Chelatococcus sp. YT9: one gene and its partner. The protein of the gene in region 1 interacts with the protein of each later gene in a pairwise test. Links are inferred from orthologs where the notes say so. Each region holds a gene or a part of one and is shown on either strand. Other genes may lie near its edges. The genes, in order: KIO76_RS08520 and sfsA.

The links.
Region 2: the proteins of KIO76_RS08520 (region 1) and sfsA interact in binary tests that used the Escherichia coli proteins (3 or more experiments, as listed by UniProt). The link is inferred for Chelatococcus sp. YT9 from one-to-one orthologs.

The regions. Positions count from the first base shown.
Region 1 is NZ_JAHBRW010000001.1:1,893,289-1,907,754, forward strand. What follows is about bases 1,297-4,213. They hold KIO76_RS08520 (glutamate-5-semialdehyde dehydrogenase), read left to right. Parts: upstream 1,297-2,092; coding sequence 2,093-3,334; downstream 3,335-4,213. Other genes in these bases: proB (glutamate 5-kinase), read left to right, coding at 1,297-1,818; KIO76_RS08525 (nicotinate-nucleotide adenylyltransferase), read left to right, coding at 3,331-3,978; rsfS (ribosome silencing factor), read left to right, coding at 4,086-4,213. Outside these bases: KIO76_RS08510 (type 1 glutamine amidotransferase), read left to right, coding at 1-393; more of proB, read left to right, coding at 628-1,296; more of rsfS, read left to right, coding at 4,214-4,553; 23S rRNA (pseudouridine(1915)-N(3))-methyltransferase RlmH, read left to right, coding at 4,558-5,037; KIO76_RS08540 (murein hydrolase activator EnvC family protein), read left to right, coding at 5,122-6,504; KIO76_RS08545 (S41 family peptidase), read left to right, coding at 6,504-7,853; KIO76_RS08550 (RNA pyrophosphohydrolase), read left to right, coding at 8,092-8,640; KIO76_RS08560 (surface polysaccharide polymerase), read right to left, coding at 9,284-10,579; KIO76_RS08565 (GumC family protein), read right to left, coding at 10,672-12,822; KIO76_RS08570 (glycoside hydrolase family 5 protein), read right to left, coding at 13,096-14,388; KIO76_RS08575 (glycosyltransferase family 4 protein), read right to left, coding at 14,391-14,466. UniProt on the Escherichia coli protein: Catalyzes the NADPH-dependent reduction of L-glutamate 5-phosphate into L-glutamate 5-semialdehyde and phosphate. The product spontaneously undergoes cyclization to form 1-pyrroline-5-carboxylate.
Region 2 is NZ_JAHBRW010000001.1:2,763,292-2,777,831, forward strand. What follows is about bases 6,808-9,798. They hold sfsA (DNA/RNA nuclease SfsA), read right to left. Parts: upstream 8,663-9,798; coding sequence 7,952-8,662; downstream 6,808-7,951. Other genes in these bases: KIO76_RS12600 (FkbM family methyltransferase), read left to right, coding at 6,808-7,417; KIO76_RS12605 (hypothetical protein), read right to left, coding at 7,476-7,796; KIO76_RS12615 (competence/damage-inducible protein A), read left to right, coding at 8,847-9,605; gpt (xanthine phosphoribosyltransferase), read left to right, coding at 9,705-9,798. Outside these bases: KIO76_RS12570 (esterase-like activity of phytase family protein), read left to right, coding at 1-987; KIO76_RS12575 (usg protein), read left to right, coding at 1,290-1,574; KIO76_RS12580 (exopolysaccharide biosynthesis protein), read left to right, coding at 1,828-2,424; KIO76_RS12585 (putative bifunctional diguanylate cyclase/phosphodiesterase), read right to left, coding at 2,408-4,615; RadC family protein, read right to left, coding at 4,778-5,524; map (type I methionyl aminopeptidase), read right to left, coding at 5,535-6,362; more of KIO76_RS12600, read left to right, coding at 6,659-6,807; more of gpt, read left to right, coding at 9,799-10,211; adenosylcobinamide-phosphate synthase CbiB, read right to left, coding at 10,217-11,224; threonine-phosphate decarboxylase CobD, read left to right, coding at 11,223-12,239; KIO76_RS12640 (hypothetical protein), read right to left, coding at 12,476-13,189; pcaD (3-oxoadipate enol-lactonase), read right to left, coding at 13,696-14,511. UniProt on the Escherichia coli protein: Binds to DNA non-specifically. Could be a regulatory factor involved in maltose metabolism.

The DNA of each region.
Region 1 (14,466 bases):
ATTCACACCGACGAAGTTGACGTTCGGCCTGCCGGAATGACCGTGACGGCGACCAACGCCTTTTCCGAAGTCCAGGCGGCTGAAATCCGCCACGCCGGCGGCACCTTTTGGGGCGTGCAGTATCATCCGGAATTCACGATCACCGACATCGCCATCATCGTTGCGAGCCGGACCGAGACCCTGCTCGACGAGGGCCTGTTTCGTGATGCGGCTGACATTCGCGCCTATGTCGCCGACATCGAGGCCCTGGCCGCGGACCCAACGCGTGCCGATATCGCCTGGAAATTCGGTATCGACGCGGATGTCATCGATCCGGCTCTCCGCACGCGCGAATTGCGCAACTGGCTCGAGGCGATGGTCGCCCCCGCGATGAGCGCACGCGGGCGGGCCTGAGCCGGCCCCTCACCCGGCGCTACGCGCGGACCTCTCCCTCAAGGGAGAGGTTAGGGGAGCCTTCCGCAGGGCCTTCTTGTGTAACAAGCCCTCGTTAGCGTTCCTTCTCCCCGGCGGGGAGAAGGACAGGATGAGGGCGCGCCCGGCAAGAAATGCGACGGGCCTCGTGATTCCCGACGGACACCATTGTGCAGAGCGGGCAGGTTGCTCTATTGCGATGGCCGAGGTCCGAACATGACAACCATCGCCACCCCGTCTCTCGCTGATTTTCGCCGCGTCGTCATCAAGGTGGGCTCATCGCTCCTGGTCGACAGCGCGACATCCCGCAAGGGTAGTCGTCTGCGCCATGCCTGGCTCGCGGCGCTTGCCGAGGATATCGCCGACCTGCATGCCCGTGGTGCTGATGTGCTCGTTGTATCGTCGGGCGCTATCGCGCTCGGCCGCACGGTGCTCGGCCTGCCGGGCGGCGCGTTGAAGCTTGAGGAGAGCCAGGCCGCGGCAGCGGTCGGCCAGATCGCGCTGGCGCGCAACTGGGCGGAGGCGTTGTCCCACCACGGCATCACGGCCGGCCAGGTGCTTGTGACGCTGGCCGACACCGAAGAGCGGCGCCGCTATCTCAACGCCCGCGCCACCACCGCGAAGCTGCTCGAGATGCGTGCCGTTCCCGTTATCAACGAGAATGACACCGTCGCCACCAGCGAGATCCGCTATGGCGACAATGATCGGCTGGCGGCCCGCATCGCCACCCTGGCTGAAGCCGATCTCCTCGTCCTCCTGTCCGATATCGACGGGCTCTACACGGCGCCCCCGGCGAGTGATCCGACGGCGCGCCCCATCCCGGTAGTCGAGGCCATCACGGCTAGCATCGAAGCGATGGCGGGGGGCGCGGCGTCGGAATTCTCACGCGGCGGCATGCGCACAAAGATCGAGGCCGGAAAGATAGCAACTGCGGCCGGCGCCCATATGGTCATCGCGGACGGCCGCGTGAAGAACCCCTTGCGGGCGATCGCGACCGGTGCCCGCTGCACCTGGTTCCTCACTCCGTCCAATCCCGTCACCGCCCGCAAGCGCTGGATCGCCGGCACGCTGGAACCGCGCGGCACGGTGCATGTGGACGCCGGCGCCGCCCGGGCGCTGCGCGGTGGCGCAAGCCTCCTGCCGGCGGGCATGAAGCGCGTGGATGGCGCTTTTCGCAGAGGCGACGCGGTGATCATCCGCGACGAGGCCGGGCGTGAGATCGGGCGTGGCCTCATCGGCTACGATGCAGAGGAGGCGCAGCGCATAGCCGGAAAATCGAGCCGCGCGATCGAGGCCGTGCTCGGCTACGCCGGCCGGGCGACAGTCATCCACCGGGACGATCTGGCGCTGGTCGGCCGCGACGATGCGGATATCGCGATCATCGCCTCTGACGCAGGATCTGCTTGACCGGGGCCCGCAATCCCTTACCTAACAAGGTTCGGGAGGGCTGGAGGCGAAACGGCGTTAGCGGCCCAACCCGGAGCAAGTCCGGCTTGGGCGAATGCCAGCCAATCCGGGACATTTGCTCCTGTTATTTGGACGGGGCGAGTCCGGATGGTCGGGCTTGGGCTTGAGCGGAGGCACGGTGATGGGCAAGGTGGTGAGCTTCGGCGAGGCGGGCAATGCGGCGCGGCATGCCGGATTGCCACCGGCTGACAGCGCTGCCGACGTACCGCAGCTCATGGCCGAAATGGGCCGGCGGGCCAGGGCGGCTGCGCGCGTGCTCGCGCTCGCGCCTGCCGCAACCAAGGCGGCAGCGCTGGAAAGGGCGGCCGATGCCATCCTCGCGGCGACCCCGGCGATCCTGACCGCCAATGCCGAGGATGTCGCCGAGGCGCGTGCCAACGGGCAGGCGGCTTCCTTCGTCGAACGTCTGGAGCTGAACGAGGCGCGTGTCGCCGCTATGGCTGAGGCCGTACGTCTCGTGGCCGGCCTGCCGGACCCGGTGGGCCGCGTGCTGGCCAGCTTTGAGCGGCCCAACGGCCTTAGGATCGAGCGCGTTGCGACGCCGCTCGGTGTAGTCGGCGTGATCTTCGAGAGCCGCCCTAATGTTACCGCCGACGCGGCCGCGCTTTGCGTGATGGCCGGCAACGCCGTGATCCTGCGCTCCGGCTCGGACGGACTGCGGTCAGCTACGGCGATAGCGGCGGCTTTCGCCAAAGGCCTGAGTGAAGCTGGTCTGCCGTCAGATAGCGCGCAACTCGTACCCGTGCGCGATCGCGCGGCCGTCGGCTTGATGCTGACGGGGCTCGAAGGCGCTATCGATGTCATCGTGCCGCGCGGCGGCAAGAGCCTCGTTGCGCGCGTGCAGGAAGAAGCTCGGGTGCCGGTGTTCGCCCATCTCGAAGGCCTGTGTCATGTCTTTGTGCATGCCGCAGCCGACCTCGGCATGGCGCGTGACATCGTTCTCAACGCCAAGATGCGCCGGACCAGCGTCTGCGGGTCCGCCGAGACGTTGCTCGTCGACAAGGCGTGCGCGACGACTCATCTCGCTCCGCTTATCGCGGCACTTGCGGATGCGGGCTGCGAGATCCGCGGCGATATGATCGCCCAGGCGACTGACCCCCGCGTTAAGCCGGCCGATGAGGAGGACTGGCGGACCGAGTATCTGGACGCCATCATCGCGGTACGCGTGGTCGACGGGCTTGATGGCGCCCTTGCGCATATCGAAACGTTCAGCTCTCACCACACCGACGCGATCGTCACGGCGGACGAGGAGGCCGCGGCACGGTTCCTGCGCGAGGTGGATTCGGCCATCGTGCTGCACAATGCCTCCACACAGTTTGCCGACGGCGGCGAGTTCGGGTTCGGCGCGGAGATCGGGATCGCGACCGGTCGGATGCACGCGCGCGGACCGGTCGGAGTCGAGCAACTGACGTCCTTCAACTATCGCGTGCATGGCAGCGGTCAGACACGGCCTTGAGCGAGGGACAGCCGCGCCGAGAGGCGCTTTTTCCCGTCCTGCCGCCGCACGGCCCTGGCCTTGCCATTGGGTTGTTCGGCGGCACCTTCAATCCGCCGCATGAGGGACACCGGCTGGCGAGCCTCGTCGCGATGAAGCGCCTGGGCCTCGACCGGGTGTGGTGGATCGTGACACCCGGCAACCCTTTGAAGGACAACGCGCGGCTGCCGCCGCTGGCGGAGCGGATGGCGGCGGCGAAGGCCGTCGCCGAGCACCCGCGAATAGATATCACCGGGTTTGAAAGCGCCATCGGCACGCGCTTCACCTATGATACCCTGGCCTATCTCAGGCGGCGCTGCCCGCGCACGCGCTTCGTCTGGATCATGGGTGCGGACAACCTCGGCACCTTTCACCGCTGGCAGAACTGGCGGGCCATTGCAGCCCTGATGCCGATAGTCATCGTTGATCGGCCGGGAGCAACGATCAAGGCGGCCCGAGCGCCGGCGGCCGTTGCTCTGCATTCCATGCGGATGTCCGAGCGATCCGCGGGCGCCCTTCCGGGCGCGGCGCCTCCCGCGTGGGTTTTCCTGCATGGACCGCGGTCAGCGCAATCCTCCACAGCGCTCCGCGCGCAGGCGAATTTGCCCGCGCCGGCTATGGATTGAAAGGTTTCTGGCCCATTGTCATTGAAGATAAGACCAACCGCCGCTATCTTTGGGGATGTGGCAATTGCGCCATGTGAAGCGAGGAACTGGCACTGAATCCTTTGCCCATGCTTGGAGCGAACAATGGATCGCTCCATCCGGCAGCCGGAGTTACAGCCGAGGCTCCCGGGAGTGGTTATGGCGGCGACGCAACTGCGATCGCTGTTCATTGTCTCGAGGATATGAAAGCCGAGGAAACGGTCGTTATCGATCTTGTCGGCAAGACCTCGATCGCTGATACCATGATCGTGACATCCGGACGTTCGCACCGCCATGTCGGGGCGATCGCGGAGAAGGTTGTCGAAGCCCTCAAGACCGCAGGCTACGGCCCGATGCGTGTCGAGGGGACGACGACCTGCGATTGGGTCCTGATCGACGCCGGCGATATCATCGTCCACGTCTTCCGACCGGAAGTCCGGGGCTTCTACAATCTGGAAAAGATGTGGGGCGCCGATAGGCCGAGTGAGCGTGCGGCCCCGGGCGCCCAGTCCGGTGAACGCGAGGACGCTTCCGTCAATAAGCGGGCGCACGGCTGAAACCATGCGCTTGACGGTGGTGGCGGTCGGCCGCCTCAAGGCGGGCCCGGAGCGCATCCTCGTCGAGCGCTACCTGGAACGGTCCACGCCGCTGGCGCGGACGCTCGGCTTCGGCGCGATCGACATGGTCGAGCTGCCTGAAAGCCGCGCAAAACGCGCTGTCGAGCGCAAGGCGGAGGAGGCGGCCGCCATTGTCGCGCGCTGCGGCAATGGCGTCGTTCTGGCCTTCGACGAGACGGGTGCATCCATGCCGAGCCCTGCCTTCGCACAGCGCTGCGCAGACTGGCGTGATCAAGGCGTGGACGGCATAAATTTCGTGATCGGCGGGCCTGACGGGCTCGATACACGGGTGCGCGAGCAGGCGGCTGCCATCATGGCCTTCGGCGCCGCCACGCTTCCTCACCAACTCGTGCGTATCCTCGTCGCCGAACAAATTTATCGCGCTATGACAATCCTAACGGGTCATCCGTATCATCGGGTATGATCGATTCGCGAAAGCGAGCGATCGCCTTCGGATCAGCAGATTTGCCGAAATTATAACGCTTTCAAGAGTTCGCCTTTGCCTTTGATGTCCTGCCTCTCGACGGGCAAATTCCTCGGAGCCCGGCTGGCAATCGCCTCGGTCGCCGCGGGAGCGTTGATGGTCGCCGCCGAGGCTTCGGCTCAGACCGCCGCGCCTCAGCCGGGCACGTCAGCGCCGGCTCAGCCTTACGCCCCGCTCGAACAGGCCCAGCGCGCACAGGAGGACAAGCTCCAGCGCGAGGAAGAACTCAAGGCTATCGAGAACGAGATGCGCGCCCGTGCCGAGGCCAGGGCCAAGCTCGACGCGGAGATTGCGTCGCTGCAGGCGGATCGTGCGCGGCTCAACGCGGCGCTGATCGAGACGAATCAGAGGGCTACCGCGGCGGAGACCCGCGTCAGCCAGATCGAGCAGCGCCTTTCCGTGCTCAATTCGAGCGAGCAGGCGATTCGTCGGTCCCTGGCGGGGCGCCGCGATGTGATCGTCGAGGTGCTGGCTGCCCTGCAGCGCATGGGTCGGCGGCCTCCGCCAGCCGTGCTCGTACATCCCGATGACATGCTGGAGGCTGTGCGCAGTTCCATCCTGCTCGGCGCGGTCGTGCCTGAGTTGAAAGCCGAAACGGAGGCGCTCGCGTCCGATCTCTCGGAACTCGTACGTTTGCGAGAGACCATCGCCCATGATCGCGAAGCTTTGAAGACCGATCTTGCAACCCTGGCGGGGGAGCGGGCGCGGCTTTCTGGGCTCGTAACGGCACGTCAGCAGCAGCTTGGGGATGTCGAAAAAACGGCGGATAGCGAGGCCTCGCGGGTGGCCGCGCTGTCGTCTCAAGCCAAAAGCCTCAAAGATTTGATCGATCGCATGGAGAGCGAAATCGCATCCGCTCAGCGCGCGGCGGAAGCAGCGCGGCGCGCGGCGGCAGCTCAGGCCGGGCAGGAAACCCCTGCTGGCACAGCGTTTCGGGATCCTGCGCGGCTCTCGCCCAAGATCGCCTTCGCGGAGGCGCGCGGCCTTCTGCCGCTGCCGGTCAGCGGCTCAAGATTGCGTGATTTTGGCGCGTCAGATGGCTTTGGTGGGACGACGAAGGGTATCTCCCTCGCGACGCGTCCGGCGGCCACGGTTGCCTCGCCCGCGGATGGATGGGTAGCTTTCGCCGGGCCTTTCCGTTCCTTCGGACAACTCTTGATCATCAATGCCGGTGGCGGGTACTATATATTGCTAGCCGGAATGGAACGGATCAACGTGGCACTCGGGCAGTTCGTGCTGGCGGGAGAGCCGGTGGCTGTCATGGGTGAAACGGCATCGCCGCTTTCAACGGCGTTTATAGGCGGATCGAACGGTCCCGTCCTCTATGTGGAATTCCGCAAGGACGGTGGATCGATCGATCCGAGCCCGTGGTGGGCGAAATCGCAAGGCGAAAAGGTACGCGGATGATGCGTAAAGTTACTCTCGTGATGGTTGGCGCACTGATCGGCGCGAGTGCCGCCGTTGTCGCCACGCAGTCGCCTCTCCTGACGAGCACGAGTGCGATTGCCGCGTCCGCTGAGACCTATCGTCAGTTGACGTTGTTCGGCGACGTGTTCGAGAAGATCCGGTCGGACTATGTGGAAAAGCCGGATGAAAGCAAGGTCGTCGAAGCCGCCATCAGCGGCATGCTGTCCTCGCTTGATCCGCATTCGAGCTATATGGACGCCAAGAGCTATCGGGACATGCAGGTGCAGACCCGCGGCGAGTTCGGCGGCCTCGGCATCGAGGTGACGATGGAAGACGGTCTCATCAAGGTGGTGAGCCCGATCGACGATACGCCTGCCGCACGTGCCGGCATCCTGGCGAACGACGTCATCACGACGATCGATGGCGAGCAGGTCCAGGGCCTAACCCTGAACCAGGCCGTGGACAAAATGCGCGGCCCGGTCAAGACGGACGTGAAGCTGAAGGTCATCCGGTCCGGCCAGAAGGATCCGCTCGACGTGACCTTGACGCGCGACGTGATCCGCATCAAGGCGGTGCGTTCCCGCGAGGAGGACGATATCGGCTATCTCCGCGTCTCGCAGTTCAACGAGCAGACGTTCGAGAACCTGAAGGATGGTATCGAGAAGATCGCGGCAGATATCCCGCAGGACAAGCTGAAGGGATACGTGATCGATCTGCGCAATAATCCGGGTGGGCTGCTGGATCAGGCCATCCTCGTCTCCGACGCCTTCCTCGATCGCGGCGAGATCGTCTCGACGCGTGGGCGCAATGCGGATGAGACGCAGCGCTTCAATGCCAAGCTCGGCGACTTGGCGAAGGGCAAGCCCGTCGTGGTGCTCATCAATGGCGGGTCGGCGTCTGCCTCGGAGATCGTCGCCGGCGCCCTCCAGGACCACAAGCGCGCCACGGTGCTCGGCACCCGCTCCTTCGGCAAGGGCTCCGTGCAGACGATCATTCCGCTCGGCTCGAATGGTGCGCTGCGCCTGACGACAGCCCGCTACTACACGCCGTCCGGCCGCTCCATTCAAGCCCGCGGTATCGATCCTGACATCGAGATCATCCCGAATGTGCCGGATGAGTTGAAGGGCAAGGACGAGAGCAAGGGTGAGGCGGGTCTGCGTGGTCACTTGAAGAACACCGACGACGAGCGCGGCGCTTCGTCGAGCTATGTCCCGACGGATGCAACGAAGGACAACCAGCTGATCGCTGCCTTTGACCTTCTGCGGGGCAAGGCTAATCCGGCTCTGCAGTCCAAGAAGGCGGATGCATCCGGGGCTCAGAAGGACGGTGCTGCTCCTGCCAAGAACTAATGGCGGGAGCGTGATGGGCGACGGCTCGACGGGCGAGGGCGCGCGATACCATGCTGCGAATGGCGCTGCGCCTGGAGCAGCCGAAGCGTCCGGAATTTGATCCCCCGTCCGCCAACCGGCAAGAGTACGCCGGTGATTTTCTAGAACGGCCCCTGTGCAACCGCGCAGGGGCCGTGCGCGTTTCCGCACCGGCCGGTACGATCTGTTTCTGCCGGCGATCAGCCTGAGGGAGAGCGTTGTGGCGGATAAGAATGCAAAAACCGGCGCCGATCTGAGCCCCGCCGAAAAGGCCGCTTTGCCCTACCGCCCCTGTGTGGGGGTGATGCTGCTGAACGCGCGTGGCGAAGTCTTCGTCGGACGGCGCGCGGCGAGCAACGATCCTGAACGGGTAACTGAGTCATTCGCCTGGCAGATGCCGCAGGGCGGGATCGATGACGGCGAGGACCCGTTGACCGCGGCCCACCGTGAGCTTTACGAGGAAACGAATGTTCGCTCGTCGCGCCTCCTGGCTGAAGCACCCGAATGGTTCGAATACGACCTGCCATCCGAACTGATCGGCAAGGCATGGAAGGGCCGTTATCGCGGCCAGACCCAGAAGTGGTTCGCGCTCGGCTTTACGGGCGATGAGCGTGAGATCGACATTCGCACGCCCGCGGGTGGCGCCCACAAAGCGGAATTCGAGGATTGGCGCTGGGAACCGATGGCGCGCTTGCCGGAACTCGTGGTGCCGTTTAAACGGCCGGTTTACGAGCAGGTCGTCGCGACCTTCCGGCATCTGGTGGGGTAGCTGGCGTCCGCTCCATCCATCCCCGGGGTTGACCATTCCACAGTCATCAAACCGTCAATAGCGATGCGCTATGGTTGTATTTTTGTCGGGAATATCAACTAGAAAGCGTGTCTTTTGATTCGACATTGATTCAAAGCGGTGAGGTACTATCGAAGGTGATATGGCTGGTGTTGCGAGGGGGAACGCGATAGCGAGGTCGCGGGCAAAAATACGATGAAGCATAGGAACGAAGTGCAGCTGGCGGCCGGGAACGATTGCATCGAACGCCTCTATGAAGCGGTTCTGGCGATCAAGCGTCATGGACAGGGCGCGCCGCGCACGGTCAAGCTCGCCCAGGAGGGCGTCGCCAAGATGGCGAAGAAGCTGGTTGAGGAAGCGGCGGAAGTGGGGCTAGACGCCGTCCAGGGCAACCGCACGCAAGTCATTCGAGAAAGCGCCGACCTCCTCTACCATCTCACCGTTCTCTGGGCGGAAGCCGGCATCGTTCCGGACGATGTCTGGGAAGAGATGGAACGTCGCGAGAAGCTCTACGGCATCGCTGAAAAGTTGCTCAAGTCGGGCAACCGCGGCTGATTGCAGGGGAAGCCTGCCGCATGGGCTTGTTCCATCGGCTCGTCGTCACAGTTCCCTGATATACTAGGCGTCAGGTCGCCGGCGCGGGGCGAAGCCCTGCCTTCCTTTTGAGGTTGTCGGTGAAGCGCCCGGCTTGAATGTCCCATGCCAACGCCGCGGGGCTGCGCGCGCAGATGCCGGCGAGAAACCACAAGAGAGCGGCGGTCTTGATGGTGGCGAAGGATACGCTGATGCACAAAAGCAGAATGATGTAGAAGGCGACAAATAGCGTGAAGCGCCGCGGTTGGCCTTCCGGCACGCGGATGAACACGAAAAGTGCCCAGACCCCCGCAAAGCCAAGAACGCCGAGCTGCGAGAGGGCGTACGCATAGCCCGAGTCGTTGAAATCAGTGCTTGTGTAAACAAGGCCCATGGCTTCGCCGAGGCCGAGCGTGTTGATGAGCTGCCCGGCGAGCAGAAAACGGCCGAAAATCGTGTTGTCCCAAGCGATATTGCCCTTCACCGCGGCGTAGGTGATGAGGGCGATGATGGCAAGGAAGGGTGCGACAAACACCATGCCAGGGCGAACCAAGGGCGCGACCAGATAAAGCCCCAGTGTAATCCCGCACAGGTACATCCCGAACCGTGCATCACCGAGCACGAGGATCGTCATGATGGCGAGCGTCTTGGGAATAAGGGCCCGGGGCCTGTGGAAGTCGCGGCTCAGCACCCAGGCGAAGGCGACCGCTCCGAAATTGCCGACAGAGACCGGCTCGAGGAAGACCGAGGAGACCCGATGCTCGCCGAGAAATGGCAGAAGCGTCCGCCCCTCGAAGCGCGTGCCGGAGATGAACAGGCCGGATTCGCCTGTGGTCGCTGCAGCGTCGACCGAGCCACGCGAAACGTAATAGCCGATGACGTCGAAATACTTGAGGAAGGTGTCGAGGAACATCCATTCGAACAAGGCCGCGCCGAGTACGACCAGGATCGACCATGTCACCGCCCGATCACCAAGGGCGAGATTGCCCCGCGTCAAGCCGAGGATGTAGAAGACGACCGGTATCATCAGGTCGCGCAGGATCTTTGGATCGATGACGCCGCGGAACAGCATCAGCGCGCCGACATAGGAGAAGATGGCGAGAAGCACGAAATAGAGCGCGGCGGACCGGTCGGCGACCAGGAGAAAGGTGCAGCCGACCAGCATGACCTCGACCAGCATGACCATGCCGGCGCCAGCGCCCATGACATTCGTGTTCACGAAGCACAGAGCGAAATTGAACGAGAGCGCTGCGAGCAGGATGGGAAGCACCAGGGACTGGCGAAAGTCGCTCTGCGCTGGAGCCATGGTCACGGTCTGAAAACTGTTTGCTGCGTATGCAACGCTCATAACGCGAAGCCTGGATGAGAGCTAGAGGCCAATCGATATCCAGCGCCGGTTCGCGCGTCCATCGTTCGGAGGGGACGCTATTGGTGCCGTGTCTAAGCCTCGACAAATACCATGCCGACCGAACGTGGGCGCAGGGCGCGGATCGAAGCCAGCGTCTCGTTCAGGGCGCGCTGGCGGGTGGCACCCTGGTCAACCAGCACCAGGACCATGTCCGCCGAGGCGATGAAGCGCTGCACGGTGAGGTCGTCCTGCGGTCGGGCGGCATCGATGAGGGTGAGGCTCGGGGCGTCAGTGCCCGCGGCGCTGATATCGTCGAGCAGCGCGCGCTGCGAGCGAGCCATTTGGCCGGTGGCGGTCGCGCCCATGGGCAGGATACGAAGGCTGGCGCCAGCCGGCAGCGGGGTGATGACGTTCTCGCCGCTCGCCGCCTCGGTTGCTAGAACGCGCTGGGAGAGCTGTCGGCCACGGGAGTCACCGTCCACGAGCAGGGTGCGCTCACCATCCTGGGTGAACGTAACGGCGAGGTCGACCACGATCTTTGACCGCATATCACCGGCCAGGCCACTGGCATCAGGAGAAACGATCACGACGGTGCGCGCCTCGGAGGGCGGCAGCATGCTTTCCAGCGAGAAGGCAAGCTGGCCGAGCAGAAAGGGTTTCGTGACGGTGAGCCGATCGATCGTCTTCAGGTTGCTGCGCCCACTGCGGATCGCAGCCGGAAAGTTGAACTGGCTAGCGGGCGCGTGGCGCCATGCGCCGGGAACACTGGCGAGGACGGGCAGACCACTGGCGGCGGCCGCCTGGTTGGCCTCACGTAGACGGTCGTCGATCTGGTCGAGGCCCCAGGCCAGCGTAGTGCCGAGCCCTGCGCCGAGCAGCAGGCCGGCGGCTATGATCAGGATAGGCGAAGCGCCGCTACGGTCGCGGGGCAGCACGGCATCACTGATGACACGCGTGTTGCTGGTGTCCACGCCCTGCTGCTCGCTCAGCTCCTTGCTGCGCTGCAGGTAAGAGGCATACACGGTGCGGGACGAATCCGCCTCACGCTCCAGCTCCCGAAGCTGCACGCTCGTCTCGTTGGTGGAGAGCACATTGTTCTTGAGCGCGGCGGCTCGCTTTTCGAGGTCGGCAACTGTCGCCTTGGCGCGCTCGAGGTTGGCGGAGGTGGCTGTCGCCACCCGGCCAATTTCGGCGCGCATGAGCTGGCGAATCTGCTCGGCCTGGGCGGCGATCGCCTTCATCTGGGGGTGCTGCGGCAGCAGCGACTGGCCGAGCTCGGCCTGCTGGCGCATGAGGGCCGCATACTGCTCCTTGAGGGCGGTGATGCTGCTGGCCTGCAGCGTCTCGGGCAGGACGAGCGCGTCGATGGCGCGATTGTTCTGGATGGACTTGATCTGATCAACGCGCGACTGCAGTTCAGCCACCTGCGCCTGGGCCGCCAGCAACTGCGTGTTGAGGCCGCGCAGGTCCTGCTCATCGGCCCGGCCGCCATCGATGCCGATGATGCGGTGGTCCTTCTTATAGGCCTCGACCTTACCCTCGGCGACAGTCACGCGCTCGCGGAGTTCCGAGAGGCGTGCAGCCAGGGCCGCGTTGGCGCGGCCAACGGCCTCCGCCCGGGCGCGCTGTTCCTCACCGATATAGACCTCGGCGACGGTGTTGGCGACGTGCTGGGATGTCTGGGGATCTTCCGTCACGACGCCGATGTCGATAACGAAGGAACGATCACCGCGGCGCACGGTCAGGCTCTTCTGCAGCGCCTTGAGCGCCTTGGAAAAGCGATCCTCGCGCTCGCCCGAGCCAAAGATCGACATGACCTGGCTGCGCAGGCCAGCGGGACGCGCGCCGAACAGCGGGTCGTTCTCGAGGCCTGCCCGATCGATCACCTTTTCCAGCACACTGCGGGATTCGATGACCTGCCGCTGGCTTTCCATGGCGATCAGGTCGTTGTCGCCAGTCGTCGCTCGATTCGCGATGTCATTGTCCAGGATGCGCAAGCCGCGCGTGTCGATGAGCACCTGCGTGGTCGCGGTGTACTTCGCCGGCGTTACGGCAACATAGCCAATAGCGAGGGCCGTGGTCGTGACCGCGATGGCGCCGATGAGCGGCAACCTGCGGCGCAGGCCTTGGAGGGTGGCCCACGGATCGAAACGGGTCGTGGCTTCGCCGATGAAAGGTTCACTGACCGCGTTCATGGCGCGCAGATTGCCCAAGGGTTCGAAGCGTGAACTCATAACAGCCATGGTTGCCTCACAGGCTCCGCAAGGAGCTTTTCGTCTGGTCTCTCCTGATCCGAGGCTAGAGTTTGTCTCATTTTGAGACGTTCACGCGGTATCAGGAGCACCGACAGCTTCTATTCCGCAAGCGGCAGGCCACGGCTGAGCAATCAGCGACATGAGGTAATTGGCTGTAAAAAATCACTGATATAACAAAATATTAACGGGATCTGCCCCGTTCGGCGTTTCTCCTTCCGTTGGGCGGCTCGTCTGTCCCGGTGCTGGATTCCCTGGAAATTCTCATCGCTTTGGCACAGGCCGGCAGGATGCAGGAATGGTGAGGCCGATCGCTTGTGCCAGTTCGGCCGCCGGGCATAGGGTGCCCTGTGGCCCCTCCAGCCCAAACGGCGGGCTGCTCAGAAGCCAGAGCGTCCAACCCCAGCCGTTGCGCGCAATAGCTGCCGAAACGTCGCTGAGCCAGCGCGCCCGTGATGCATCATCGCTGACCAATGCTCCGGCCGGCCGCATCGCGCCGAATTCCGTGACGACGATCTGCGCCGGATCGATGTCGTTGCGCTGCTGCCATTCCTTCAGGGGCGTGAAGGCCTCGTCGATCGCGGCCCGGCCGGGCGCAGAGGTGAAATACCAGCGGATCGCCTCCTCGGCTGCCTGGCGCTCTTTGTCGCGCTCCGCGGATGGCCAACGGGATGACACGGCGAAGGCGGCATTCGTTCGGGCGAGGGTTTCATCAAGACGCCCGTTTGCGGCTGGATAGGGGACGCCGCGTATCTCAGCGAGGAAGGGCAATGTCCAGGTCGAGCCCTGATGGGTGAAGACGAACGGGTCATAGAAGTGCGCGCTGACGAGATTTCGCCTGTCCTTGAAAAGGCTGCCGTCGAGCATGACAAGGCCTTTGATCGTCGACCAGCAACCCCCCGTCAGCAGGAGGGGCAGCCTGATGTTGCCTTTGCGCAGGCCGTGGACAAGGACTTGCTGGTGCGCGGTCCAGTCGGTTCCGCTTTCGGCACGGCATGCCTGTTGCGGCTCGTTCAGCAACTCAAGAGCCACGGGCGGATGCGGAGGAAGCTTGTCGAGCCGGCTCGCAACTTGGCCGGCTAGCGCCTGATAGCGCCGGAACTGCCGGCCGTTGACTCCATCGAGAAAGGCTTCGGGCAACGCCCCGTTCAGGCCGGGGGCCATCAGGGTTGCGATGACACCGAGGCCTGCCGCCTGATGGCTACGCACGGTCCCAATAATGTCACTAAGCAGTCCCTCGCGCCCGGGCTGGTCGGCTTCGAGCAGCGGGCCGAAATCGATCGGCATCCGCACGTGGTCAAAGCCCAGCGCGCGGAGGCGGGGGGGCTCGGCCCTATCGGGCGTGGCGTAGGGCGAGGCTGTATAGGCCAAGTGCCCGGCGCGCGCGATCGTGGCGGGGAAGGCGAACCAGGTGACATTGGTACCGCGCCGGAAGGCCGGCGTTGTCTGGTCCGGCGGCGCGGGCGTGCTGGCCGATGCCGGCGACAGAACCAGCATCAGGCTGCTCATGCAGGCGATGCGGCGAAGCCATGCCGCCCAAGCGGCGAGCAAGGACATGGTCAGTGCGCGACCTGCAGGAGGTCAAGATAGGAATCGACCATGCGCTCGCGCGCGTATTTCGCGGTTACGGCGCGC
Region 2 (14,540 bases), 880 kb from region 1 along the record:
AACGAGGCCGACAACGTCAAGGACGGCGGACCGCGCAGCTATGTGGTGCTTTACGAGCGCGCTGAAGGCACGCCGACCTATCCGACGATCGTCTCGGTGAATGATGCCGACGGCCTGCCGCTGCCCTGGGGGGCGCTCTCGGGCCTCACCACCGACGGCGTCACCCCTGGCCGGCTCTTTACCGTCACAGACAGCTTCTACGGCAACACGCGTATTCTCGAGATCGATGCGACGGCGAAGCCGGCGCGTATCATCAAGGCGACGCCCGTAACCCGCGACGGCAAGGCGGCAAGCTATGACGGCGAAGGCATCGCCTTCCGTCGCGGCGGCGGCTTCTGGCTGGTGTCCGAAGGCAATCCCGAGAAGAAGGACAACCCGACGGTCAACCAACTCGTGCGCATCGCGCCGAATGGCGCGGTCGAGGAAGAGATTGCGCTGCCGGAAGAGCTGGCCAAGCATGCCACCCGCTACGGTTTCGAGGGCGTTGCCGTGACAGGCGAAGGTACCGACGAGACCGTGTGGATCGCAGTTCAGCGCGAATGGAAGGACGATCCTAAGGGCAAGGCCAAGATCCTGTCCTACAAGCCAGCAACGAAGACCTGGGGCGTCCTGCACTACCCCCTCGCGAACGTTGATGACGGCTGGGTGGGACTGTCCGAGATCACGGCGATCGGCGACGATACCTTCGTGGTCGTGGAGCGCGACAACCGGCTTGGCGACAAGGCCCTGAAGACGCTGCAGTCGTTCTCGGTGAAGGGCCTCACCCCGGCCGCGCCAGGTGCGAGCACCGTCCCCACAGTCACCAAGAAGCAGGTCCGCGACCTCGTGCCCGATCTCGCCGCCCCCAAAGGCTACGTGCTCGATAAGGTGGAGAGCTTCGCGGTCGACTCTGACGGCAATGCCTTCATCGTGACCGATAACGACGGCGTCAACGGCTCATCTGGCGAGACCCAGTTCATCAATCTCGCGCGGATCCAGATCCGCTGACACCCGTCGCCGGATCCATTCGGCAGACAATGCCCGGAACGCTTCCACGAGCGCGGCCTTGGCCGCGCTCGTTCGTTTTGGGCATTGGACAAGCTTCAATCCGAAGGGCTGTACAACTTGTCAGCAGTGTTGCGAGTCTGCTGCTAAGGTGTTGATTTAAAAATATAAACTTGATCTTTGGCGCGCATTTGCCCATACTCTAGGCGCTTGGGCGGTCTGCCTGAAACAGCGGCAGTTCGCCCCGGCTGTTCGATGCCGGCGGCTTGCTAAGCCGGCATCGTGTCAGGAGTGGATTGACGCGCATGTCTGCACGACATTTCTCTACGAGGGACTTCGAGCTTCAGTTGGCCGGATACGGCCTGACAACGGCAACCATCCTTTACCGCATGCCGGATCATCAGGACCTGCTGCAGACTTTCATCTGGCAGCACTATGATCTCGCTCCCCATTTCCCCGAGCTCCGGCATTTTCTTGATTTCTGGCGTAGCAAACTGGACGGGCCGCTGCATTCCGTCACGGTGGCCCATGCCCGCCTGCTGAAGCCGGCGGAGATTCGCACGATCGACGGAGAGTTCACTTTTCACTGAACGCTAGTGGCGAGCCGGACGTCTCTCTGAGCGAACGCTGCCGTGAATGCGGTGCGGAAATGCATGAATCGGGGGAGACCGAGCATTTCCGCCATCGCGAAAGGGCGGAAGGGCCCTCACGCGTTGAGAAGAAGCCGGCTCGCGGTGGTTATCACATGGACGCCAGACGCCACTTGTGCGGCAGATGCGACTTGGCCAAACGCTCCGCGTAGGCTAGGAAGTCTCCCGCGTTCGCATTGGTGGCCCCTTCTCAGTGTCTTCATCGACCAGCACATCAGCCATATTGCTCGAACTGGCGGCACGCCCCCACGAACGCCTCACTATAGGCGAGTTGCTGGATGCCCTGCGCCAGCAGGCGTTCGCAGCGCTGATCCTCGTGCTGGGTCTGCCAAACTGCCTGCCGATGCCTCCGCCGATCCCGCTGCTCTTCGGCTTCCTCCTGCTGTTCGTGGCCATCCAGATGGTGGTCGGACGCAGCAGCCCCTGGCTACCGAAGCGAGTTCTCAGCCGCTCCATGGCGCGGGCAGATTTCGCGCGCGCTGTAGGGCGGGCATTGCCGACGATGCGCAAGCTGGAGCATTGGTCCCGGCCCAGGCTCACCTTTTTCGGCACACCCATCGGCATCCGCCTCGTCGGCGCGGTCGTGCTCGTCATATCGCTGGCGCTTCTCGTCGCTGCGCCGATCATAGGCCAGATTCCACTTGGGCTGGCGGCCTGCCTGGTCGGGCTCGGCCTCGTGGAACGGGACGGTCTCCTGGTGATCGGCGGCACTGCAGTGGGTGCCATAGGACTCAGCCTCAGCCTAGGCTTCGTCGTTGCCATCGTCAGCGGTGTTACGGCCCTGATTTAGAGCCTTGTGCCACCTTCTTGATCAGGGCCGGCTGATGCTCCTGAAGCGCGCCGGGGTGCGCGAGGAGTTCATCGATGTCCTCCGCGGCCACGGGCTTCGAGAAGAGGTAGCCCTGCAATTCATGGCAGCCCAGCGCGCGGAGGAATTCCAGCTGCTCCTGGGTCTCCACGCCCTCCGCCGTCACCGTCAGGCCGAGCGCTCGGCCGAGATGGACAATCGAATGGATGAGAATGGCAGACTCGCCAGTCGTCTCGGCAGCTTCGAGGAACGAGCGATCGATCTTGATCTTGTCGAAAGCGAAGCGCCGCAGATAGATCAAGCTTGAATAGCCCGTACCGAAATCGTCGAGCGCCAGGCGCACGCCATGGGCACGCAGCTCGATCATAGCTTCTTCGGCCGCATCCGCGTCCTCGACCACGACGCCTTCCGTAAGCTCCAGCTCGATGCGCGTCGGATCGATGCCGCTCTCCGTGATAATGCGCATGACGTTCGAGACGAAATCGCGATGGCGGAATTGTATCGCGGACACGTTGACTGCGATGCGAACGCCCGGCCACCGCTTCGCATCCGCGCAGGCGCGCCGAAGAACCCACTCGCCGAGAGCGATGATGAGGCCTCTCTCCTCGGCTATGGCGATGAATTTCTCCGGCGCGATCAGGCCGTGCTCGCGATGCGGCCAGCGCACGAGAGCCTCGACAGCAACGATCCCGTAGTTATTGATCTCGACCTGGGGTTGATAGTGCAGAACGAGCTCATCGTTCTCGATCGCTTTACGCAGGTCGTCCTCCACGACCTTGCGCAGGCGCAGCGCCTCGTCCATCTGACGCTCGACGAAGCTGAAACGATTACGGCCACTGTTTTTGGCCTGGTAGAGCGCGGTATCGGCGAGCCTTAGAAGCGTGTCCCGATCCGTGCTGTTTTGCGGGCTGAGAACGATGCCGATGGACATGCCGACGGAGACGAGCGCATCGCCCATCTCGATGGACTTATTGACCGCCTCAAGGATACGGCGGCAAAGCGCCTCCGCGTCGTGATGGGCGGTGACGCCGGTCTGGATGATTGCGAATTCGTCGCCACCTAGCCTGGCCAGGGTGTCCGCGCCGCGCAGCAGATTCGAGAGCCGCTGGGCGATGACGCGGATCACATTGTCGCCGACCGCATGGCCATAGATGTCGTTGACGTCCTTGAAGCGATCGATGTCAAGGAACAGAACGGCGAGGCCTTCCCCGGAGCGGTGGCTCCGCGCCAGTTCCTGTTCGAGCCGCATGCTGAAGGAGAGACGATTGGGCAAGCCAGACAAGGTGTCCTGCCCAGCGAGGCGCCGTGACAGATCCTGCATGCGGATCTCGTTATAGGCCATCCGCCGAGCGATGAGCCAGACAGCGGCAAGCGCGAAGAGGGCGACGACGCTGGCCACCGCCATGATGAGGGCAAGCCTTGGCCAGACGGTGCGGCTCGGCAATGGCGGCTGCCAGGCCAGGGACATGCTGTCGCCAAGGGATGCCTTGATGGGCAGAGCCTCATGCCCGGGCGGGGGCTGGCGGGTCAGCGTGACCGGCGCGCTGCCTGCTGCTCGCCCGATCGCTTCGATGTCACGAACTGTATAGCGGTAAATGATGACCGCGGTCTGGCCGGCTGCTCCGGCAGCCGCAAGGGCCGGTTCACGTCCATCCTTGGCGACGAGGAGATACACGGCGCCATCGTGATACACGAAGTGGTCGACCGCCTGGCCCGGTGTCGGCGGATTGGCGAGAAAGAAGTTGACCAGAGCTTTCAGGCTTTCATGTCCGCCCCGGCTGTCAGAAGGCGCGGCAGAGCCCGCGACAGCAACAGGACGGATGGACCGCGAACCGTCGGTCATCACCAGCGCCTCAAATACGCCGGGTTGTGCGGATCTCTCACCCCCTGTCACGTCAGAGAGGAGACCTGCGCGTGATACTTCGGATGAATTGAGATCAACTGTCGCCAATATCGTATCGAGCCGCTGCTCGACATTCTTCTTATGAGCCGTCAAGACCTCGGCGAGCCGGTGTCGATGTTCGGCGGCCGACCATTCATCGATACTGTTGCTCATATGGACGAGGGCAAGCAGCATCCCCGCTATAACCGCAACAACGATCAGCGCGATTGGCCACAGAAGACGACCAATCAAGGCCGCAGGCCGGGCGATGCGGAAGCCGGAGAACAGCAAAGCGGCGATGGTCCTCGCAATCGAAATGACAGGCTAGCCCGCGTCTAACAAAGCACAGTGCATATTTCACAGATTGGATTGACGAGTCGTTGCTTCTGCGAACCGATTGCGAATTCTTATCAATGAGAGAGCGGGGTCAATCCATTTTCATGGTTAACAGCCTCATATTAGGGCCATTCCCCGCAAGCTCGCGTGGCCATTTCGGCCAACAATGATGTGATCGTGGACTTCGATGCCTAAAGATTTTGCAATGGCGATAATATCCTGCGTCATGCGGATGTCCGCGGTCGACGGTGTTGGATCCCCGGAGGGGTGGTTGTGGACCAGAATAAGCGCGCTCGCTGCGAGTTCGATGGCGCGTTTAACCACCTCGCGCGGATAGACCGGCGTGTGATCGACCGTGCCCGATTGCTGCAGTTCGTCGGCGATCAGGGAGTTCCGCCTATCGAGGAACAGGATACGAAAATGTTCCTTGTCGGCGAACGCCATCGCCGTGCGGCAATAGTCGAGCACCGCGCTCCAGGATGACAATACCGGACGCTGGGCTATCTCGCCTTTGGTGAGCCGGCGTGCGGCGGCTTCGATGATCTTGAGGTCGGTCACGACGCTCTCACCCACGCCGTTCACCTCGACGAGCCGGGGTGGAGGCGCGGCCAGCACCTCCGCGAAGCTGCCGAAGCGCCTGAGAAGCTGCTTTGCGATCGGCTTCACATCCCGACGCGGGATTGAGCGGAAGAGCACGAGCTCCAGCAGTTCGTAGTCTGCAAGCCCGACATCCCCGGCTTCACGGAAACGCTTGCGCAACCGCTCGCGGTGATTGGCGTAATGCGGGGCAATGTCTTCCACCGCATGCGACGTGGATGCTTCTTTGGCGCGATCGGTGCTCTCACCCGCTCTGGTCCGATCCATCACCTTCGCCTCACGTGGCATTGGCGAAAGGAGGACAATGCAGACCGGCGGGCGAAAGCGTGAAGATCTCGACCCCCGTCTCTGTGACGCCAACGGTATGCTCGAATTGCGCGGACAAGGAGCGGTCGCGCGTCACGGCCGTCCAGCCGTCGGAAAGCACCTTCACCTGCGGGCGCCCCAGGTTGATCATGGGCTCGATGGTGAAGATCATGCCCGGCTCGAGGGCCACTCCCTCGCCGGGGCGGCCGAAATGCAGGATGCTTGGCTGTTCGTGGAATTCAAGACCGATCCCATGGCCGCAGAAATCCCGGACCACCGAGCAGCGTTCTGATTCGGCGAATTCCTGAATGGCAGCGCCGATATCCCCCGTCGTGGCTCCTGGCCGTACCACGCCGATCCCGCGCATCAGGGATTCATATGTGATCTCGATGAGCCGCAAGGCGCGGCGCGGGACTTCACCGACGGTGTACATGCGGCTGGAGTCCCCATGCCAGCCATCACGGATAAAGGTGACATCGATGTTGATGATATCGCCTTCGCGCAATGGCTTGTCGTTAGGCTGACCATGGCAGACCACGTGATTAAGAGACGTGCAGCAGGAGTGCCGATAGCCGCGGTACATGAGCTGGGCGGGGAGGGCGTCGTGCGCCATACCGAAATCGAAGACCAGCTTGTCGATGGCCTCGGTCGTGGTGCCGGGATTGACGTGGGCGGCCAGCATATCGAGGCATTCGGCGGCAATACGGCCGACCCGGTGCATGCCTTGGAAAGCCTCGCGGCCATAGATCTTGATACCGTTGCCGCGGCGGCTCACAAGAGCATCGCTGAGCTCGATCATCACGCTTACCCCGAAGAAGCCGTGTTCAGAAAAGCCGATTGCAGCACGGAAGGCGCCATTCCGGCGAGGGTCATGCGGCCTCCTGCTTACGCAGCAGGCGGCGTACCGATGATCCCCCGCGCCAACTCTAGTCCATGCCGAGATCACCGCAAGGGGCGAAGGAGTGGACGCCCGCTGGCGTATCGATCGCGGGCGGTGTAAGTATCCCCACCATGACGCTCGTGAATGCCGGCTCCTATGATAGCGAGCCATTTGGAACCTTTGCCCCGACGAATCCGCTGCGGTCCATCATTGCCATGACCCGCGCGATGCCTGACGTCTGGCTTCCGAAGCGGACCGCGCTTGCCCTGCGCAATATCGCGTTGCGCAGTATGGATGGACGCCCCGTGGACGTCGAGACGCTCGGCGTGCGCATGCGTCTCTTCCCGTACAACAACATCTGCGAGAAGCGCATTCTCTTCACGCCGCAATATTTCGACGTGAAGGAGCGGGAAATCCTCGCGAGCCGCCTGAAAGGCGATTGCACCTTCATCGATATCGGCGCGAACGTAGGCGCTTATAGCCTTTTCGTCGCCGCGCAGGCCGGCCCGCGTGCCCGCATTCTCGCCATCGAACCACAGCCCGACATATTCGAACGGCTCGTCGCGAACATCCGCTTCAATCCGTTCGGCACCATCAAGGCCATCGCCTGCGCGCTGGCCGATAAGTCCGGCGAGTTGACCCTGTTTCTCGACTACGAGAACCGGGGTGAATCGAGCGTCAAGATCGTCGGTTCAGAAAACACTACGGCGATCCGCGTGCCGGCCAAGACCCTGCTCGAGCTTCTGCGCGAGGAGGGCTTCGAGCATTTGGACGCGGCCAAGCTGGACGTGGAGGGCGCCGAGGATCTCATCATGGAACCGTTCCTGGATCAGGCGCCGGCTTCGCTGTTTCCCAAGCTCCTGATCATCGAAGACGGGGAGGGGCGCTGGCATACGGATTTACCGAAGCGCCTCATTTCGAAAGGATACCGCTTCGTGATGCGAACGCGCCTCAATCTGATCTTCGAAAGATGAAGATTTGAGCGAGGACGGCTATCGGAGAGATGCCGCCCACGCGTGAGATCGGCGTGCCTCAGATCTTCGGCTGCGGCTGGTTCTGGTATTTCTTTGAGTCGCGGGCGAGCTCAAGACATTCCTGCAGCTCGACATAGCTCGGGGTGCCATCGGAGCGGGTTTCCGAGAGGCAGCTGTCGACGCTTCCGGTCGAGAAGGTCTTCCATTCCTTTTCAATCGCCGCATGAGCGCTTTTTTCATCGTTCATGCATTGATTAAAGGTCGTCTTGGACTGTGCGCCGAATTCCGCGGCCGCACGGCAGCTGGGCGCGGTGTCGAGCGTGGGCACGGGGCCTTCGGCGGCGAGAATGAGGTGTGCGCCAATGGCCAGGGCAGTCAACGGGAATGGCATATCAACCCTCAGAAGTGTGGTGAAGCCTGGGACCGGCCTCAGGCGCTGCTTAATCTTGGCGCAAGGTGCCTGATGCGTGTGTCAATAACAACAAAGATTATGATTTTAGGTAACCGGCATCTGCCGTGCTTATGGAAAGCCCTTCACCCGATAATCGGGACAAGTCGATCGGCCGCGATCATCTCAGTGTTCAACCGGCAGGTGATGGCATAGGCCTCGACACCGCGCGATCTGGCGTGGTCAAACGCCGCCGCATAGGTCGGGTCAATGTCGCGGGCAAGGGTGAAGCGCTCGGCCTCCATCTGGATCACAAACAGCATGACAGCGCGGTACCCGTCCTCGGCCATGTCGCCGAGTTCGTGGAGATGCTTCGTTCCGCGCGCGGTGACACAATCCGGGAATTCCGCGAAGCCGGGCTGGCGCATCATATGGACGTTCTTCACCTCCACATAGCAGGCGGGACGGTCGTCATCCTCCAGAAGAATGTCGACGCGGCTCGCGCGACCGTATTTCACTTCCCGGCGCAGGCGCGCATAGCCGGCAAGCGGCGGAATGACGCCGGCGGCGATCGCCTCGGTGGCAAGGCTGTTCGGCAGCGACGTGTTGATGCCGACCAATTGCGGGCCTGCTCCAAAGTCCGCCTCGACCATCTCCCAGGAGTGGCGTAGCTTTCGGGCCGGATTGGGCGAAAGCGACAGCCAGACTCGGTTGCCGGGCGTCACGAGGCCCAGCATGGCCCCCGGATTGGCGCAATGGGCTGTGATGGTGCTTCCATCGGTCAATTGCACGTCGGACAGAAAGCGCTTGTATCGCGTGATCAGGCGACCTTCGATCAAAGGTGAGGGAAATTGCATCAAAGGCCTCGCGGGAGAACGAAGGACAGCTGGGGTTATCAGCGTCCGTTTCCGTTCTCAAGGCCGCCTTGCCACCGCTGCTTTGCCACGCTGAAGCTTGCACTCTTGAGAGAGGCCGGTCCAGAGAGTAGATCAACGCGAGCGCAGGGCTATCGTCGGCCCTCGGTGGGCAAGGAGAGTGAACATGAGCGAGGCGGCTGCGGTTGAGATGAACGTGGTGACGGCTGCTCTTCTTGTGATCGGCGACGAGATTCTCTCAGGCCGTACCAAGGACAAGAATATCGGCTATATCGCTGAATATCTCACGGCGATCGGGATCGATCTCACCGAGGTTCGTATCGTCGCCGATGACGAAGCTGCGATCATTGACGCACTGAATGCCCTGAGAAGCCGCTACACCTACGTGTTCACCACCGGCGGCATCGGCCCGACGCATGACGATATTACCGCTGACAGCGTCGCCAAGGCCTTCGGTGTGCCGATCCATGAAGACCCGCGCGCCATTGCCTGTCTGCTGGAGCGTATCAAGCCGGAGGACCTCAATGAGGCGCGCCGCCGCATGGCGCGGATCCCGGAAGGCGCGGAACTCGTCGCAAATCCGGTTTCCAAGGCCCCGGGCTTCTGGATCGGCAACGTCATCGTGATGGCCGGCGTACCCGCGATCATGCAAGCGATGCTCGACAGTGTGGCCCCGAAACTCGCCACGGGCCGCGTGATGCTATCCGAGACCATTCGCGCCGAATGCAAAGAAGGCGATGTGGCCGGGCCGTTGCGCGAGATCGCCGAGCGCTACCCCGATGTGATCATCGGTAGCTATCCCTTCAACGACGAAACCGGCTTCAAGACCAATCTGGTGCTGCGTTCCCGCGAGGCATCGCGGCTCGCCATCGCCGCGGAGGCCGTGCGCCATATGCTGACGTCCCTCGATGTTGTGCGCCCCTGAGACGGCTCGGCCTGATACAACGAGCCCTGAATTCATCATGCGCACAGCGCTTCGGCCAAGGCCGTTTCGCCAAGACGAAAGTGAACGAAAGATAGTGTAATGGTAGGATCTTCAGAAAAAGCCTTCCCCGTGTCGTGGGATCAATTCCACCGGGATGCGCGCGCCCTGGCGTGGCGTCTACACGCCTTCGGGCCATTCGACGCCATGGTCTGCATTACAAGGGGGGGCCTCGTCCCTGCAGCCGTCGTTGCGCGCGAATTGGAGATCCGCCTGATCGAGACGATTTGTGCGGCGAGCTATCACGACTACAAGAACCAAGGCGACCTGAAGATCCTCAAGGACGTCTCACCCAGCATCAAGGCACTTGGCGGCGGCACAGGCAAAGGGGTCCTCGTCATCGACGATCTGGTCGACACCGGGAAGACCGCGCGCATGGTCCGCGAAGTTTTGCCGGAGGCCCATTTCGCTGCGGTCTATGCAAAACCTCAAGGCCGTCCGGCTGTCGACACCTTTATCACCGAAGTCTCACAGGACACCTGGATCTATCTGCCCTGGGACATGGGACTTACTTTCCAGCCGCCAATCCGCGGTGGCGCAGCGGGTTGAGTCCGTTAGGAGAACAGGACAAACAACGCGGCGATCAGGAGCCACTGCAGGACGCAGGCATTGCGGTAGAGGGCGAGCGCGCGGCGGATGTCCGCGGGACCTGCGTCCGCACGGCCGTCGCCCATCCAATGGTCATGGACGACATGGCCATGGTAGGTACGAGGGCCCGCGAGCCTGAGTCCAAGCGCCGCCGCCATCGCAGCCTCCGGCCAGCCGGCATTCGGCGAACGGTGGCGCGGCGCATCGCGCTTCATCGCCTGAAAGATGCCTTGCCGCGCGACATGAGGCGTTATCCAGGTCGCGGCGATGAGGAGGCAGCCAGCGAGCCGCGAGGCTGGGAGATTGACAAGGTCATCGAGGCGCGCCGAGGCCCAGCCGAAGGCATCGTGCCGCGGTGTGCGGTGGCCGATCATGCTGTCGGCGGTGTTGATCGCCTTGTAGAGGGCCATGCCTGGGAGGCCCGCGATGACGAGCCACATGCCGGGGGCCACGACGCCGTCCGCGTAGTTCTCGGCGAGGCTTTCGATCGCGGCGCGGGCAACGCCCTGTTCATCGAGGCTCTCCGGATCCCGGCCGACGATTTTCGAGACAGCCTCCCGGCCGCCTCGCAGCCCGCCTTTCTCCAGCCCATCCGCGACAGCGCGGACATGGGTGAAAAGACTGTGCTGGGCGAGCCCGGTGGAGGCGATGATGGCGAGGATGATGAGACCCGGCAGCACCAGTATCAGCGGCAGGTGATAAAGGATGCTCTCGATAAACCAGGCGATGCCCCCAACGATGGAAAGGAGCAGGACGAGCGCCACGATCCCCCAGCGCCGCCGCGTCGCAGGGGCGTGCTTTTCCTTGTTGAGGTGCCTGTCGAGCCATGCGATCAGCCTTCCCATCCATGTCACCGGGTGGCCGATGACGCGGTACAGGCGCTGCGGATAGCCGATCAGCGCCTCAAGGGCGAGCGCCACGGCGGCGATGATAAGGGTCGTTTGCAGGTCCATGGTGGAAGAAGGCGATAACATGTCTGGATACGCAGGAATATCGCCCGTGCTCCACGGTGGCGATCTCGGCGCCGCAAGCCGGACTTTTCCCCAGGCACGTCAACCCTGGGTCGATCTTTCGACGGGTATCAATCCGGTATCCTACCCCATTCCGGCACTTCCCCCTGCGGTCTGGACGCGTTTGCCCGAACCAGCCGAACTGGACGCGCTTGAGAAAGCGGCCGTCGTCGCCTATCGCGCGACGGCCGGAACGCATGTGGTCGCCGGGCCGGGAAGCCAGGCGCTGATCCAGCGTATTCCGTGGCTTCTTTCCCCGCGCCGCGTCGCGGTGCTGGGGCCGACCTATGGTGGACATGCGCCCGCCTGGACGGCGGCCGGCCACAGTGTCGAGATCGTGTCCTCACTGGCGCACCATCGCGACGCGGCTGTTGTCGTTCTGACCAACCCGAATAATCCCGACGGGCGCAGTCTCTCGGCCGAGACGCTCGCCGAAGTGGAAGCGCAACTTGGCCCGACGGGGCTGCTTGTGATCGACGAAGCCTTTGCGGACGTGATGCCGGATGTCAGCTTCGCCGATCGGCTCGCGGGCCGTCGGCGCGCGCTCGTCCTTCGGTCTTTCGGCAAATTTTTTGGCCTTGCCGGCGTGCGGCTTGGCTTCGCGCTGACAAGTGACGACGACCTCGCGCGGCGGCTGCGCGATCACCTCGGCGCCTGGCCGGTTTCCGGCGCAGCCATCGCGATTGGACAGACGGCACTTGCTGATACGAACTGGCATGTGGCCATGAGAGCCGCGCTCGCGGCGGCGACCCGACGCCTCGACGATCTGCTCGGCAGGGCGGGGCTTGCGGTAGTCGGTGGCACGACGCTCTTCCGTCTTGTGAGGAACGATGCGGCGGAGCAGTGGTATCGGATGCTCGGGGAGAGCGGCATTATCGTCCGGCGTTTTCCCGAGGAGCCGCTTCATCTCCGCTTCGGGCTTCCTGGCACAGAACCTGAATGGGCACGCCTTGCCGCGGCACTGGATAGTTGTGCGTGAGGCTTGTCACGATCAGTCCTGCGCTTGCTCTATGGGCGCGCGCCGGATAACCCTTCATGGGTGAGCAAGAGCTCGGCGGACGTGGCGAAATCGGTAGACGCAGCAGACTTAAAATCTGCCTCCTGTATAGGAGTACGGGTTCGAGTCCCGTCGTCCGCACCACCATTGATCGGATATCACCTTTCTGAAGAATTTGGGTGTGGTGTACCGCCGATCGTCCAGGAGGTCGGGCCCGCTCAGGCCGGGGCTTCGGCGCGTTTGCGAATGCCCCGGTGAATCGCCAAGTAGTCGCCAAGCGTGCCAGTATATTCATGATGGCCCATGTGCGAGACCTTCGCGGTGAGATCACACCAGATTTCACCGCCGCATTCGTTGATCCAACGGTCACAGAATGCGAAATCTTCGCCGATGAACAGCCCCGTCTCATCGATACGCGTCGTGAAGAGATCATAGAACCTGTTCACCGCATAAGGGAATTCATCAGCATCGCCGGCCCGGTATTCGGTGTGCTGATACTTCTTCACCATCGTTTCCAGCACATCGCGTCGCAGCAGCATCAAGCCCGTTCCGATGCGTTTGACGCGCGCGAAGTTGTTGCGCACATCCTTTGGTGGGACCGCGCCAGTCATGACGCCCGGGTCCTCGAAGACCACGTTCCAGTTCACCGCGGCTTCGTGGAAAGCGTTGAGGTCTCGGGGCTGCACGGCACGCGTGGGTAGGTTCCGATAGCTCTTGGCAACATAGGGCGCTGCAACAAAAGGTACCTCGCAGCGTAGCATGTTCAGGATCGTCCTTGCCTCGAACTTCATATCTGAATCGACGAAGAGGAGGTGCGTCGCGTCCTTGTTTGCCAGAAACTCACTGACGATCATGTTGCGCGCGTGATGAACAAGTGCACATCCGCGCATGAAAAAGACACTCGCGGCGGCCTTCCGGTCCCGCAATTGCATGACAGTATCCATGATGGATAGCGATGTATCGGTATAAATACGACGATCGTACGCTGGCACAGCGATAAAGAGGCTTGTCCGCTTCATGGAAAACCCGGTGAGTTGACCACCATCGCAGCCTCGAGTTCTGCGATTTTCAGCCCATCTAACATTGGTGCCGGTGGATACTCAAATACTTCCCCACGCGCCGTCGGCGCTTTTCCAGACATATAATCCGGATTTATGCAGTCGACCGACTTTGCCTTTCCGGCGCGAGTGGCTGCGGTGGACGCATGCGTGGACCCGAGGCCTCGTGCACTATTGGCATTCCATGAAGCGACAATAGGACGGCTGATGAGAAGACCGGCAATCGAAGCCAAGAGGGCGACTGGCCTGCCGAGACGATCCGCGGCCGAATAGAGGCGGAGCACTGCAAAGGCATCCGGTCCCTCCTGCAAGTGTTCTGCAAAATTCCCCGCACCTGCGCACGTCCCGGCCCGCGTCGTTCTTGATCCTGGATGAGGAGATTAGCCGTCAGCCGTTTCGTCTCTGTCATGCTCCGAGAGGAAGTCGAGAAGATGGTGCGTAAATACCTCGGGTTGTTCGACATTAGCAATATGGGCGGCGTTTTCGATAATCATCAGGCGCGCATTTGGTATCGCTTGCGCGATGATTTCTGCACCAGCTACCGGCGTGGTTGGATCCTGGCGTCCGACCATGACCAGTGTAGGAGCGGTGATCATGGGAAGTCGATCGGTAAGATCGAGTGCCATTAACGCGTGGCAGCAGCCGATGAAACCATTTGGCTGCGTGGCGCGGATCATGCCGCGCACCCAATCCATCCCCGCGGGATTGGCAAGCCGAAAAGCCTCAGTGAACCAGCGCTGTATGGTAGGTTCGACGAGGGGCTCCATGCCATCTGCGCCGCTCGCGGCATCGATCCGGCCCTGCCACATCGGGCGGTGCGCGTCACTGTAGGCGCTGAGCGTATCGGCCAGCACAAGGCTTTCGATGTATTCGGGATGGGCGATAGCCAGTTGCTGCCCGATCATACCGCCCATCGACAAGCCGACAAAGTGGGTGCGTCTGATGCCGAGTGCGTCCAGAAGCCCGCGAATATCCTCAGCGAGCGCGGCGATATCAGGCGTACTGGGGGGCATCGATGATCCACCGTGGCCTCGTATATCGTAGCGCAATACCCGAAAATTCCGAACAAGCGCCGCCATTTGAGGCTGCCACATCTCTAGATGAGCGGCGAGGGAGTGACTGAGCGTAACGACGGGCGCTGCTTCCGGCCCTTCGATACGCACATTGACACGAAGATCTGCAACTTGAATGTGCATGGCGAATAGTCCGTCCGCTTCTTCATTCG